4 regions of the Lysinibacillus sp. UGB7 genome follow, and region 1 is predicted to be linked to each of the others. Evidence: riboswitches for the same ligand, from Rfam matches in the RefSeq annotation. Region 1 holds a riboswitch; each other region holds the start of a gene.
The links. A riboswitch is a leader RNA that binds a small molecule or an ion and turns the genes downstream of it on or off. The one in region 1 is predicted to bind cobalamin.
Positions count from the first base shown of each region.

Region 2: another riboswitch for cobalamin. It lies ahead of ACOMCU_RS09680 ((2Fe-2S) ferredoxin domain-containing protein); the one in region 1 lies ahead of ACOMCU_RS09010 (hypothetical protein).
Region 3: another riboswitch for cobalamin. It lies ahead of ACOMCU_RS23415 (FecCD family ABC transporter permease); the one in region 1 lies ahead of ACOMCU_RS09010 (hypothetical protein).
Region 4: another riboswitch for cobalamin. It lies ahead of cobT (nicotinate-nucleotide--dimethylbenzimidazole phosphoribosyltransferase); the one in region 1 lies ahead of ACOMCU_RS09010 (hypothetical protein).

Region 1 is NZ_JBMGUV010000007.1:182,320-185,541, forward strand. It holds gene ACOMCU_RS09000 (SCO family protein) at 1-281, shown strand, start outside; gene ACOMCU_RS09005 (DUF1572 family protein) at 548-1,084, shown strand; cobalamin riboswitch at 1,211-1,413, shown strand; gene ACOMCU_RS09010 (hypothetical protein) at 1,803-2,228, shown strand; gene nikA (nickel ABC transporter substrate-binding protein) at 2,245-3,222, shown strand, end outside.
Region 2 is NZ_JBMGUV010000008.1:134,749-137,970, reverse strand. It holds gene cobJ (precorrin-3B C(17)-methyltransferase) at 1-1,496, opposite strand, end outside; gene ACOMCU_RS09680 ((2Fe-2S) ferredoxin domain-containing protein) at 1,501-1,872, opposite strand; cobalamin riboswitch at 2,008-2,190, opposite strand; cobalamin riboswitch at 2,435-2,620, shown strand; gene ACOMCU_RS09675 (energy-coupling factor ABC transporter permease) at 2,762-3,222, shown strand, end outside.
Region 3 is NZ_JBMGUV010000037.1:787-4,008, forward strand. It holds gene ACOMCU_RS23400 (YdhK family protein) at 1-180, opposite strand, end outside; partial or broken gene ACOMCU_RS23405 (transposase) at 361-605, opposite strand; gene ACOMCU_RS23410 (biotin transporter BioY) at 815-1,411, opposite strand; cobalamin riboswitch at 1,602-1,793, shown strand; gene ACOMCU_RS23415 (FecCD family ABC transporter permease) at 1,945-3,012, shown strand; gene ACOMCU_RS23420 (ABC transporter ATP-binding protein) at 3,018-3,222, shown strand, end outside.
Region 4 is NZ_JBMGUV010000040.1:25,451-28,672, reverse strand. It holds gene ACOMCU_RS24210 (trimeric intracellular cation channel family protein) at 104-709, shown strand; gene cobT (nicotinate-nucleotide--dimethylbenzimidazole phosphoribosyltransferase) at 883-1,938, opposite strand; cobalamin riboswitch at 2,088-2,264, opposite strand; gene ACOMCU_RS24200 (rhodanese-like domain-containing protein) at 2,951-3,222, opposite strand, start outside.

The DNA.
Region 1 (3,222 bases):
TAGCAGATTATTTAGCACATTATAATGTGCCAGATGAGTCGAAATGGAATCTTCTTACAGGTTATGCACAGTCATATATTGAGCAATTTGCCCAAAAATCAACGAAAATATGGGTGAAGGATGATCCGAACAGCGACCAAGTTATCCATGGATCTCAATTTTTCTTAGTGGATAAAGATGGCGTTCTCGTGAAAATGTATAACGGTTATTCTGAGGATGAAGATGTACCAATCGATACAATCGCTGGGGATATCGAAACATATATTGAAGAAAACTTATAACAGAAAGCTAGTGCTATTGTAAAGTAGCACTAGCTTTTTTTGTACGCGCTAAAGGAAATTTAGTGTTTCGTGGATAATCTGATGACTTCCGCGTGGTATTCGTTGTCGAAAGTGACCTATAAAAATGAGTAACTGGAAAAGGTGTTCCGCTAAAAGGTTGAGTGGGAAATTTTCCTGAAATCGCATTCTGCTTCATTCGTCCTTCGTTTATAATTGTAGAGGTAAGAGCAACGTTACAGTTTAAGGCGAAGGGGAGATGTTGTTGTATGACTATGGGTGAAACATATTTAAAAGTTGTACTCGAAAGATTTACACGTGTCAAAGTGGATGGCGATAAAACACTCGCACAATTAAACAATGAGCAATTGCATTGGGCTTTTAATGAAGATTCGAATAGCATTGCCGTCATTGTCAAACATGTTAGTGGGAATATGATTTCCAGATGGACGGATTTTTTAACAACGGATGGTGAGAAAACTACAAGGAATCGTGATGATGAATTTAATGATAGTTTGGACTCAAAAGAAGTGATATTAGCGACGTGGGAAAAAGGCTGGCAAGTGTTTCTGGATGCACTACAGGGGGTAACAGAAGCTGATTTATTAAGGTCAGTGACGATTAGAGGACAGCAACATACGGTCATAGATGCCATTGAAAGACAAATGGCACATTACGCTTCACATGTTGGTCAAATTGTCTATATTGCTAAGCAAATTAAGGGCGACGAATGGAAAACGTTAAGTATTCCACGAGGACAATCTCAAGCTTTCACAGATGCGATGTTGAAAGAACATCAAAAATAGCAAGGAGCCGCCTCACGGGAGTGTTGGCGGCTTTTTTCAAAAATAATAATCAAAACTTCAAAACTTTATTATATTCAGAAAATAAAATTGACGACGGAAATTGAGCATGTTATGTTTATTACTAATTTAATATCTAACATTACAAGTTTGTGTGAAGAATATCCACATGATTAAAAGGAAAATGGGTGTAAATCCCATGCTGTCCCGCAGCTGTAAATGAGGAGTTTAGTTTCAAGTATTACTGAGTATGCTTTTATAATGTACTTGGGAAGGTGAAGCAAGATGACGATTCATAAGCCAGTATGCCTGCTTGTAATAAGATTCATTGGAGATCTACGAAAGATAGGGAGATGGATGGAGAGCCTTTTTATAGCGAGTTTTTCTGTCCTTATTCTACTGGAATAAGGTTTTTTTTATGCCTTTTTCTATCTGGAGATAATGTATTCTTGAAGGTGGTGTAAATGAAGGAAAACCAATTATATGATGTTTGGTGGAAGGAGCCAAATGGCGGCGAAGCAACAATGGAAGAAGAGCATGGGCTTTGACATTGGGAAAAAGTACTGGAGATGATACTTGAGAGCGACTTAACGAACAAGTCGATATTAGATTTTGGCTGTAATCAAGGGGGAGTTTTAAGATATTTGTATCGGGAACGACCTTTTGCTCAAGTGATTTAGCGATCGATTCCATAGCTGTTGCCAATGCTCGTAAAGCCGATTTGCCCCTTAGCTATTTTGCTACAACGAGTATTGCACAATTCTCACAAAAATTTAATATTGCCACCAGCATATCCGTTATTTATTTAATAAGCGATTTAGCAGCACATGCAAAAGAAATAAAAGCAGCCTTAAAGCCAGAGGGTGTCTATATTGCAACATTTTCAGACTATCGGAACAATCCGAGTATGAAAAATATTGAGAAAATCATTCGTCAATTTGGCACGACTAAAATGAATTTACATATGTTAGATGACATCGCATCCGCATTTTTTGCCGAAGGGTTTGATGTGGAAGTAAGGCGCATGTTACCAAGCGGGTATATCCCACTCGATAAAAATGAGCGATGGTTTTTAACAACAGAGGATCGGCTACATTTCGAATATGAAGAAGCTTTTATGTTTCGCATGGTAGCACCAAGAAAATAGATTGGGAGCAATGATTATGAGTATAAAAAAGAATATATACCCATTGATGTTAGCGCTGATTATGATCGTATTAGTAGGCTGTTCTAGTGCTAATGATAGTGATGGGAAAACACAAAATGCCACAAAAAATGATGACAAGATGTTGACCATCGGATGGCCTTTAGATATAGGGCCATTAAATCCACATACTTATTTACCGAACCAAATGACTGCGCAGGTAATGGTCTATGAATCATTAGTGGAATATAACGATGATGGGACAGTCTCTCCAAAATTAGCGGAAAGCTGGGATATTTCAGAAGATAAAACAGCGTATGTATTTCATCTAAGAAAAGATGTAAAATATTCAGATGGAACTGCATTTAATGCTGATAATGTGATTCGCAATTTTGATGCTGTTTTAGCAAATCGAGACATGCATTCTTGGATGGGGATGGTCAACCACATTAAAGAAGTTGTCAAAGAGGATGATTTTACAGTCCGTCTACAGTTAGATGAACCCTATTATCCAGTGTTAAATGAATTGGCCTTTGTTCGTCCGTTCCGTTTTTTAGGGGATAATGGATTTCCAAAAAAGGACGCTACATATGAAAGCATACAAGCACCTGTTGGAACAGGTCCATGGGTGTTAACAGATTATAAAAAGGATGAATATGCGCTTTTTAGTCGCAACGAAAATTATTGGGGTGAAAAGCCGTTGGTAGATCAAGTGAAGGTGAAAATTATTCCTGATTCTGAATCTATCTCACTTGCCTTTGAAAATGAAGAATTAGACTTAATCTATGGTCGCGGTATTATTAGTTTAGATAACTATTCTTTCTTGAAAGATAGCGGCAAATATAATACGGCTATTTCAGAGCCACTATCAACACGTGCTTTATTATTCAACACACAATCTGGCCCTTTAGCAGAATTAAATGTGCGCCAAGCCATACAATATGCGATTGATAAAGAGCAAATGGTTGAAAGCATTACACATGGTACAGAAAAAGTA
Region 2 (3,222 bases), on a different contig from region 1:
AAGCCTTCTACAACAGGTTGTGCAGCATGCGCTGTACGCCCAACTGGTTTAGCGCCGATAAAGACATCAAATTTACTTTTACGATAGACGATACCAATATCATCAAACACTGCACGGTAGCATGCCATACCACAGCCGTTAAAGCCGATGTTTAGCGTTTTGGGTAAAGACAAACCACCTAGCTTTTCTTGAATTTCCTCAGCATATGGAATAGAATCTGCTTTCTCTCCATAACAAAAATCACATGCTTTTAATGACAGTACATCACCAATAGGGGCTAACAAAAAACCCACTTCACGTAATTTTGTTGTTATCTTATCGGGTTCTGCCGTTGGAATTTTCAAATGGATTTGATGATCAGGTGTATATTCCATCGTTCCTTCTTCTCCGACAACTTGTGCTAACGCCGTCATTTGCTGCGGCGTGAAAAACTTATTGGCCACCCCTGGACTTACGGCTAATTCAAAAATGGTTTCAATTTTTTGTTGTACAAGCTTAGGTGTTGCATGCCCTGCACTTGTGCCCTTTACCATTGCAAGAGCTGTTGCAGCCATTTCAAGTGATGATTTTTTTAGCGTTGCCATAGGCGTTATCGCTATACTGGGCTTGCTACGTCCTGCATTCGGGTCAGCCTCAAAATCAGCACGCGCTGTTCCTGTTTGTTGATTCATCGCCCATGGTTCATTTTCTTCTTTCAGACGCTGATGTGGACGTAGTGGCTGTTTTTCTTCTCCAAGTGTATATTTACGTTGGTAGCCACGTGGTGTAATCATTTTATTGTCATAGAAAAATGTAGATGAATTTCCGATAATGACCGTTGTGAGCATCCCAATATCATGTTCAAGCATCTCAGCTAATGTTGTCATGGTAATTTCCTGGCGATCACGATAGGCACTTTTCACGAGTCCCACTGGGGTATCTGGAGATCGGTATTCTAGTAAAATGCGTTGTGCTTCTACGATTTGACGTGTACGTCGACCACTTTTCGGGTTGTAAAGTGCAATCACAAAATCGGCCATCGCTGCAGCTTCCACACGTTTGGCAATTAGATTCCATGGCGTTAAATGGTCACTTAAACTAATTGTGCAGGAGTCATGCATAATCGGCGCACCTAGTAAACTCGCACATGAATTAATAGCAGAAATACCAGGAACAATCTCTACTTCAACACCTGTTGCTTCTGTCCAACCAAGCTCAATCAATACCTCATAGACAAGCCCAGCCATCCCGTACACACCTGAGTCACCACTGGAAATGACAGACACGATATTACCTGCCTCTGCCTGCCGCACAGCTTCCTGCGCTCTGGAAACTTCTTCGGTCATTCCTGTACTAACAATCGACTTGGCCGTCACTAAATCTTGAATGAGCTCAACATACGTTTTATAGCCGATGATAAAATCACTCTGTTGTAACGCCTCCACAGCTCGCGTTGTAATATGTTTAAAATCACCGGGGCCAAAGCCCACAACAAAAATCTTACCTTTTTGCGCCATTTCGTTACCCCTCTTTCACCTTTTCAATACCTTTTATAGCTGTTGTTTGTGCTGTACGCTGTAACGTACCTTCACGAAGTGTGAACACATGTTCACTATGTAAAGTCTCGTGGTGTAAGTCTTGCACGAGCGCCCTCGCATGCTCTGTCGTTGGCACACGATACCAATTTCCTTGTGGATAAGCGATGACAACACAAGCATCCTTACACCTGCCGTTACAGCGTGTTCTTGTCGTATGTATTTCCTTATCGAGTGCTTGTACCTGTATTTCATCACGTATTGCTTGGGTAATTTCCTCGCCATCTTTTTTCATACAGCTACTGCCATTGCAAATAAAAAGATGCGTTTTCATTCCTTCTAAGTTCCAAGTTGTCATTGTGTTGCTCCCCTCATTTGCTTTTAGGAAAAAGAAAAGACCTTCACTCTAAACGAAGAGTAAAGGTCTTGTAGAAGCCAAATAAAAACGAATATATAGGTACTCGCTCTCGCTTCAACTTCTCCCTCCGAAAAGTTTGCATGCCATCAACTAAGCAGGTTTCCTGACTTAAGCTTCTTCTTACTTTCGCACCTTCCCAGTTATACTAGTGGCTTTTACGATTTCATCAGCTATTACAGTAGCGGGGGCTGTATCGGATTCACACCGATTTCCCTATTATCTCGAATACTATCGAGCACTTATAGATGTATTTATATGAAATTTTAATTGTATAAAACGTAATAGAAAACTGTTTCTATCATAGCTTATTATTTATAAATTTCAACAATTCTTTTTTAATTTGTGAAATTTTTAGTAAAATTTCAACAAATATTTCAGGCAAAAATGTGGTTTTGCCCTTTAATTTATCATAATTTTCTATATTGAAGCTCAATTAAAAAAATTTTAATAAAAAGAGATAGCTTATTTATGGAAAATTATGTTACACTTTGTCGTGAAATCTCACAACTTCATCTTTTTCGGTGCGAAGTGTCTACATTTCGCTTAAAAGGGAAGCCGGTTCAAGTCCGGCGCGGTCCCGCCACTGTACTAGGGAGTTTTATAGATAAATGTCACTGTCCAAAGGATGGGAAGGCCTATAAAATGTCGAACTAAAGCCAGGAGACCTGCCGAAAAACACGTGATCGTTTCAACCTACGAGGATAGGTGTGCGGCTTGGCAGATTAACATTCTATTTGCTTTTTCAGCTATGCACTTTTCCTATATCGGAGAAGTGCTTTTTTTTATTGCGCACGCTACATTCGACATTTTATTTTAAGGAGGAGCCATTTTGAAATTTTCTTGTTGGAAGCTTAGTTATTTCTTACTGGCATTTTTACTCGTGCCAAATCGAGCATTTGCCATGCACATCATGGAAGGATTTTTGCCAATTGAATGGGCGATTTTCTGGTGGGTCGTCTCGATCCCATTTATTATTTTAGGATTACGTTCGATCCGTAAAACAATCGATGAAAACCCTGAAACAAAAATGATTCTCGGTCTTTCAGGTGCTTTTGCATTCGTTTTATCAGCACTGAAAATTCCATCGGTTACAGGAAGTTGTTCGCACCCAACTGGTGTTGGCCTCGGAACTGTATTATTTGGTCCATTAGCGATGAGCGTCATTGGAACGATCGTCTTATTATTCCAATCTTTACTCTTAGCTCATGGCGGTATTACAACATTAGGCGCAAATGCTTTTTCGATGGCTGTAGCGGGGCCATTCATCGCCTACTTCGTTTTTAAAGGTGC
Region 3 (3,222 bases), on a different contig from region 1:
TTTCAGAGTTGCTGGTATTTCACCTGAACTGGAATGATTCATCGAAGAATGGTCCATTTCACTTTGTTGTTCAGCCTTGCTTTCTTTTTTTGTATCGGCTGTATTTTCTGAGCACGCGGATAATACCAGAACGGCAACTACCGTCAGTAAGCCTACACGCCATTTTTTTTGTAGTTTCAAAGCCAATTCCTCCTTCTTCATTTGCCGTAAATGTAGCAAATAAATGTGCAGAAATTATGGATGAAGACTGCATATCATATCTATTTTATAAATAGTAAAGTTCCACTCTAGAGTGGAGTTTCAGATTGACGACAAAAGGTATTCGGAATGATCACATTCCGAATACCTTTTGAAGCTTTATCAGAAATAGTAGTTACAAATAGCCACTATTAACGACAGTATTACGCTACGTTTAACCAACTTCTGCCACTTTAGAACTTTGCTATGACCATAAACTAGCTTCTTCAAATCCATAGCAGTAAAAGTAAGTACCGCCTGCATGGACAATTTTTTAATCCTTCGAAAGGTTGTCCAACGCATACCATACTTTTCTTCGCATCCGCACATACGCGTTCAATCGTCTCTTTACATCGTGCATAGATTTGTTACTTGTCACTTTGTTGAAATAAATGATGGACTGAAGCCATGCCCGCGAAAAGCGTCCGCCGTAGCGAAAATCAACGGGTTCTTATAGAAACTTCTATTTTTTAAAAAATAAGACTTACTGTAAAAACTCAACTTTGAGTATGTCTATAGTCTGAAACTCCACTCTCTAAAGTTATTGAGTGGAGTTTTTATCAAAATAGGTTTCGTATTATTTCACCGCAATAATTTTCAGCACTTTTTCCACACGATATGCGAAAATACCAGCGAATACGGCTAAGATAATATCCTTTGGCAATGGTGGCATCATCCAAAGCCATGCCATTTTATAGGTGAATCCTTCAGGTGCACTAGCCCATAGTTTATAAGCAAAATACATCCAGTTTGTACCAAGTAAATAATTAATGGTCATTGCACTTAGTGCGGCTATGACATAGCTTTTTTTCGTAGCACTTTTTTCTATTATAAGCCCTGCGATAAAGGCTGCTAAAATAAAAGTTACGATAAAGCCGAATGTCGGGCTTAAAATTTGTCCAAAACCCCCTCCGAAACGAGCAAATACAGGTGCCCCTGCTAAACCGATACACATATAGACGGTACAGGCGAGCGCTCCTTTTCTACTACCAAGAATAAGTCCTGCTAAAATAGCAAAAAACGTCTGTAATGTGATAGGCACGCTTCCAACTACCATGAAAGGTGCAAAGGAAGTAATATTTGCACCAATCATCATCAATGTAGAAAATAAGCCAATGTAGGCCAGGTCGACTGTTCTTAATTTATGATGTCCATGTTCAGCTACTGTTGTCATAATATCTCCTCTTTTTAGTAAAGTTGTTAGTGATATTTTAAGAAAATAAAAACTTTGTGTCAACTTTATAAATAAATTAAGTTAACGTAAAATTCCCTGTTTAGCGAGGAGATACATGGTTTAGATATGGTAAAAAGATAAAATATGTATAGACTACTATAATTATGTATGTTAGAATCGTCATAATTTTAATATTTCAGATACTATTGGTGTGATGCCTTTTAAAGCGTCACTTAAAAGGGAAATCGGTGTAAATCCGGTGCTGTCCCGCAACTGTAACGAGGAATTCTATGATATATAAGCCACTGTTTTTTAAATGGGAAGGCTGTCATAGCAATGATGAATCGAAGCCAGGAGACCTGCCAATTAGTTGTTACCTGTAATGCCCACGAGGATGCAAGCAATTACGGACAATTGAAGGATACATTTCTTACTTTTGTTTATTCGAGGGTATTTCTATGCAAATTTTTTGCGTAGAATACCTTTTTTTATTGCTTCACATCTATCATTTTTGACTAGGAGTTAATAAACAGATGAAGAAACAGTACCTGTTCCCAAAGAATAAATTTATCTTACTTTCTATCCTGCTTCTCCTATTGCTATTCATTTCAATTACTTTCGCCATCATGATTGGTTCCGTTTCTATAACACCGTTGTATGTTTGGAAAGTTATCCTTTCAAAAATTCCACTTGTCCAAAATTGGATAGAGCAAGATTGGAGTCGCTCACAAGAAATTATTATTTGGCAAATTCGTGTGCCACGTGTTTTACTTGCCGCAATCGTTGGGGGAGGATTAGCTATTGCTGGTGCTGCCATCCAAGCACTCGTTCGTAATTCAATTGCGGATCCGTATATTTTAGGGGTTTCATCTGGTGCAACAGTTGGGGCTACGGCGGTCATAATTTTAGGCGCCTTTTCATTTTTAGGCATATACGCACTTTCTATCGCTGCGTTTTTAGGCTCTTTACTAGCGATTGTATTAGTGTTTTTCTTATCACGTGTAGGTGGGCGAATTTCTATCTTTCGCTTGTTACTAGCAGGAATGGCCGTATCATTTATTTTATCAGCCACTTCGAATTTTATATTAATGATGTCGAAGCAAGAGGGTGGCATGAAAGCAGTAATGTACTGGATGCTAGGGAGTCTAGCAGGTGCTAAATGGAATAATCTACTCATCCCAACAATTATTTTTGTCGTTGTCTTTGCCTTGCTTTGGCTCCATTATCGGAATTTGAATTTGCTTCTACTTGGAGAAGAGGCAGCAGTAACATTAGGTGTTAATCTACAACAATTCCGAATACAACTTGTTGTTCTTGTATCTCTACTTACAGGCGTACTTGTTGCTGTAAGTGGCTCGATTGGGTTTGTTGGCTTGATTATTCCACATATTGTCCGGTTAATTATAGGTTCAAATTATAAATATGTTATCCCCATTAGTGCTTTATTAGGAGCGATTTTCTTAGTTTGGGCAGATGCGCTTGCACGAATACTAATTGCGCCAGAGGAAATGCCAATTGGTATTATTACTGCATTTTGTGGAGGGCCATTTTTCATTTGGTTACTGCGTCGTAACAATTATTCTTTCGGTGAAGGAGACTAAAACATATGACATTAGAAGCGAAACAAGTATCATTCTCCATTCATGATCAGCGTATTTTACATGAGGTGAGCATTCAAATAAAAGAAAAGCAATTTGTCGGCTTAATTGGTCCCAATGGCAGTGGAAAATCAACACTTTTAAAAAATATGTATCGTCTATTAAAGCCAGAAAGTGGAACGGTTTTACTGAACGAGAAAGACATTTTGAAGC
Region 4 (3,222 bases), on a different contig from region 1:
TAACTACTGAATTTGGCTGCAAAATTCATAGATTCTGTAGCATTTGACAGGAGTCTTTACCTTTATTGCTAAAGTTTATTATATGTTAGAAGGGGTGAAAGGGATGGCTTGGGAGGTTTTTAGTATCATTGGGACAATTGCCTTCGCTATTTCCGGGGCAATAATTGCGATGGAGGAAGAATACGATTTATTCGGCGTCTATATACTTGGTATTGTTACAGCATTTGGTGGGGGTGCCATTCGAAATTTACTTATTGGCTTGCCTGTGACAACACTGTGGGGACAGGATATGATGTTTCAAATTGCCTTAGCGGCGATTACAATATTTTTCATATTTCCGCACCATCTTATTCAGCATTGGCATCGCTGGGGCAACTTCACAGATGCCATCGGCTTGTCGGCATTTGCGATTCAAGGCGCACTATATGCTGTCAAACTCGACATGCCCATTAGTGCAGTCATCGTTGCCGCTGTGTTAACCGGTTCAGGTGGTGGGATTGTTCGTGATATGTTAGCTAGACGTAAGCCACTCGTACTTCGCGATGAAATCTACGGGGTATGGGCAGCACTTGCGGGACTTATTATTGGACTCGAATTATTATCGGGGGATATCTTTTTATATGTATTATTTGGTGTGATTACCGTTTTACGTATTCTTTCTTATATGAAGAAATGGCGCTTGCCTTTGCGGAAGTTGAATCGGGCATAGTCAAGCTTCTTTCTCATTAAATAACAACAAGCCCAAAAAGTTGTGACTATTATTTGGGCTTGTTTTCCTATACTTTCTTAAAAACACAACGTATAACATAAGCTCTATGCTTGTTGAAAATGGGACTACTCTTACAAGCACTTGCTGTATCTCTTTCTTTTGAAAAACTAAAATTACTTTTCTAACAGCATCATAGATTCCTCTAATGTAGCCATGTTTTTCATCATGGAGCAAGCTGCATCCAAAATAGGTAACGCCAATGCTGCACCTGAGCCTTCTCCCAAGCGCATATTCATATGTAGCATCGGTTCAACTCCAAGCAATTCGGCTGCAATTTTTGCCCCTGGTTCTTCGGAGGTATGAGAAGGGATGATATAGTCTTTTACTTTTGGTTCAAGTTCGTAGGCAATCAGGGCAGCAATAGTAGAAATAAAGCCATCAATGACCACAGGTATACGATTTGCAGCGGCTGCAAGGACGACGCCAGCCATTGCGCCTATTTCTAAACCACCAACTTTTGCAAGAATATCAATAACATCATTGCGATTTGGTTTGTTTAAGGCGATGGCATTTTGAATGACCGCTATTTTATGCTCAATCCCACCTGCTCCAACGCCTGCACCGAAACCTGTCACTTCAAGCGGATTACACGCATGCAGAACCGATAAGATTGCAGCACTCGGTGTTGTATTACCAATTCCCATTTCACCTGTCCCGAGTAGATTTGCTCCACTTCTTATTTCCCCCGTAGCTACTTCAATTCCTACTTCAATAGATTGAATGGCTTGTTCCCTTGTCATGGCAGGGCCTTTTGCCATATTATCCGTCCCATATTTAATTTTTTTCATGATGACACCCGCATCAAGTGGGATATCTTCTTTTACGCCAACGTCTACTGTGACAATTTTTGCATTTGTAATTTTTGCGATAGCACAAACACCTGTTAAGCCTTTAGGAAAATTTAATGTTTGAAAGACCGTCACATTTTGTGGGTTTGACGTCACCCCCTCATCACAAACGCCGTGATCTGCCGCACAGACAATAATGGCTTTATTATCAATCTGTGGCAATAAATTTCCCGTAATACCTGATAGCTGCACAGCAAGAGACTCCAGTTTACCTAAGCTCCCAGGTGGCTTGCTAAGGGCATCTATTCGTTCTCTCGCTGTCCACATCATCTTGTTGTCAACATGTTGAATGTTTTGAATCGTTTGTTGTAATAATTGCATGAAAATTTCCCCTTTCCTGTTTGCCCTATTACTAAGTGGAATAACAAGCAGGTTTACATTTATATCCCCTTGTTTGAATAAAGAAAAAAACAAAAAGCCTGTAGTTTATTCATAACAAATAAACTACAGACTTTTCCATCGTCTATATAATAATCCGAAGTCAATTAGGCAGGTCTCCTGGCTCAAGTTCAACATTTCATAGAACCTTCCCAGACCATGCTAGTGGTATTCTCTATGAAACTCCCTTTTACAGTGGTGGGACCGCTAAAGTTTTTCACTTTATTCCCTATTCTCCCGCAATGGGCACCTAATACTTGTATGCAACTACTTTAAATCTACGACAAAGTAGTTTTTGTGTCAATTATTTAAATGTTTGCTAGATGAATCAATGTCATCATTCACTTTCATATCAATAAAGGCGAATATTATGAAAGAAAATAAAGTAATTGTTCCTATCACATAGGTATATTCCGCTACAGGCGGACACTTTCCGCGGGCAAGCACCGAGCCGCTTCCTTCGTTACGCTCAGTCTAGGGTCTCGGTTTGCTTGCTTTTTCCCGCTGGAGTCGCCGCCTTACGCTCCTACCAAAATGTTCGTGTTTCTTTTTATGAAAACTATTTACGAAATTAATTCAAATGATAGTCATAAAAAATTTAGTCAATTGAACGAACGTGAGAACGTATCCGACATAAGTAAAATTGATACAATCGAGAATTCAAATAATGAAGTGGACCCCATCGTGATGTTACTTTTTACTTTATAAAATGGACTATGAATCCACTGTTGGGTATCTGCTTAGTGTGCGTGTGGCGCTCTTTTGGGATGAATGGTGCTACTACACATTTTTTAGCGTGATACATCCTACTTTACTTTTATTACCTTCTCAGGGGAGGTCGAACATAAGATTAGTATCTCTAAAAATTGAAGAAAATAATACTTTAGATTTCCACCGACTAATTTGTATAAGATAAACACAAAACCCTCGCTTAAACGAGGGTTCCAATCAACACTTATTTAAATTCTAACTCACCATCATAAGCAAGCATGCCACCCTCAAGGTTTGTTACGTTAAAGCCTCGATCTTCTAGAAATGCGCAGGCATTTGCAGATCTTGCGCCAGCTTTACAAACCAAGATATAGGGCTTTGATGCATCTAATTCATTTAGACGATCTTGAATTGTGCCAAGTGCGATATGCTGTGCGCCTGGGATCATACCTTGTGCGACTTCATCTTCTTCGCGAACATCGATAATGTATAAATCTTCGTTTGCATCCAGTAATT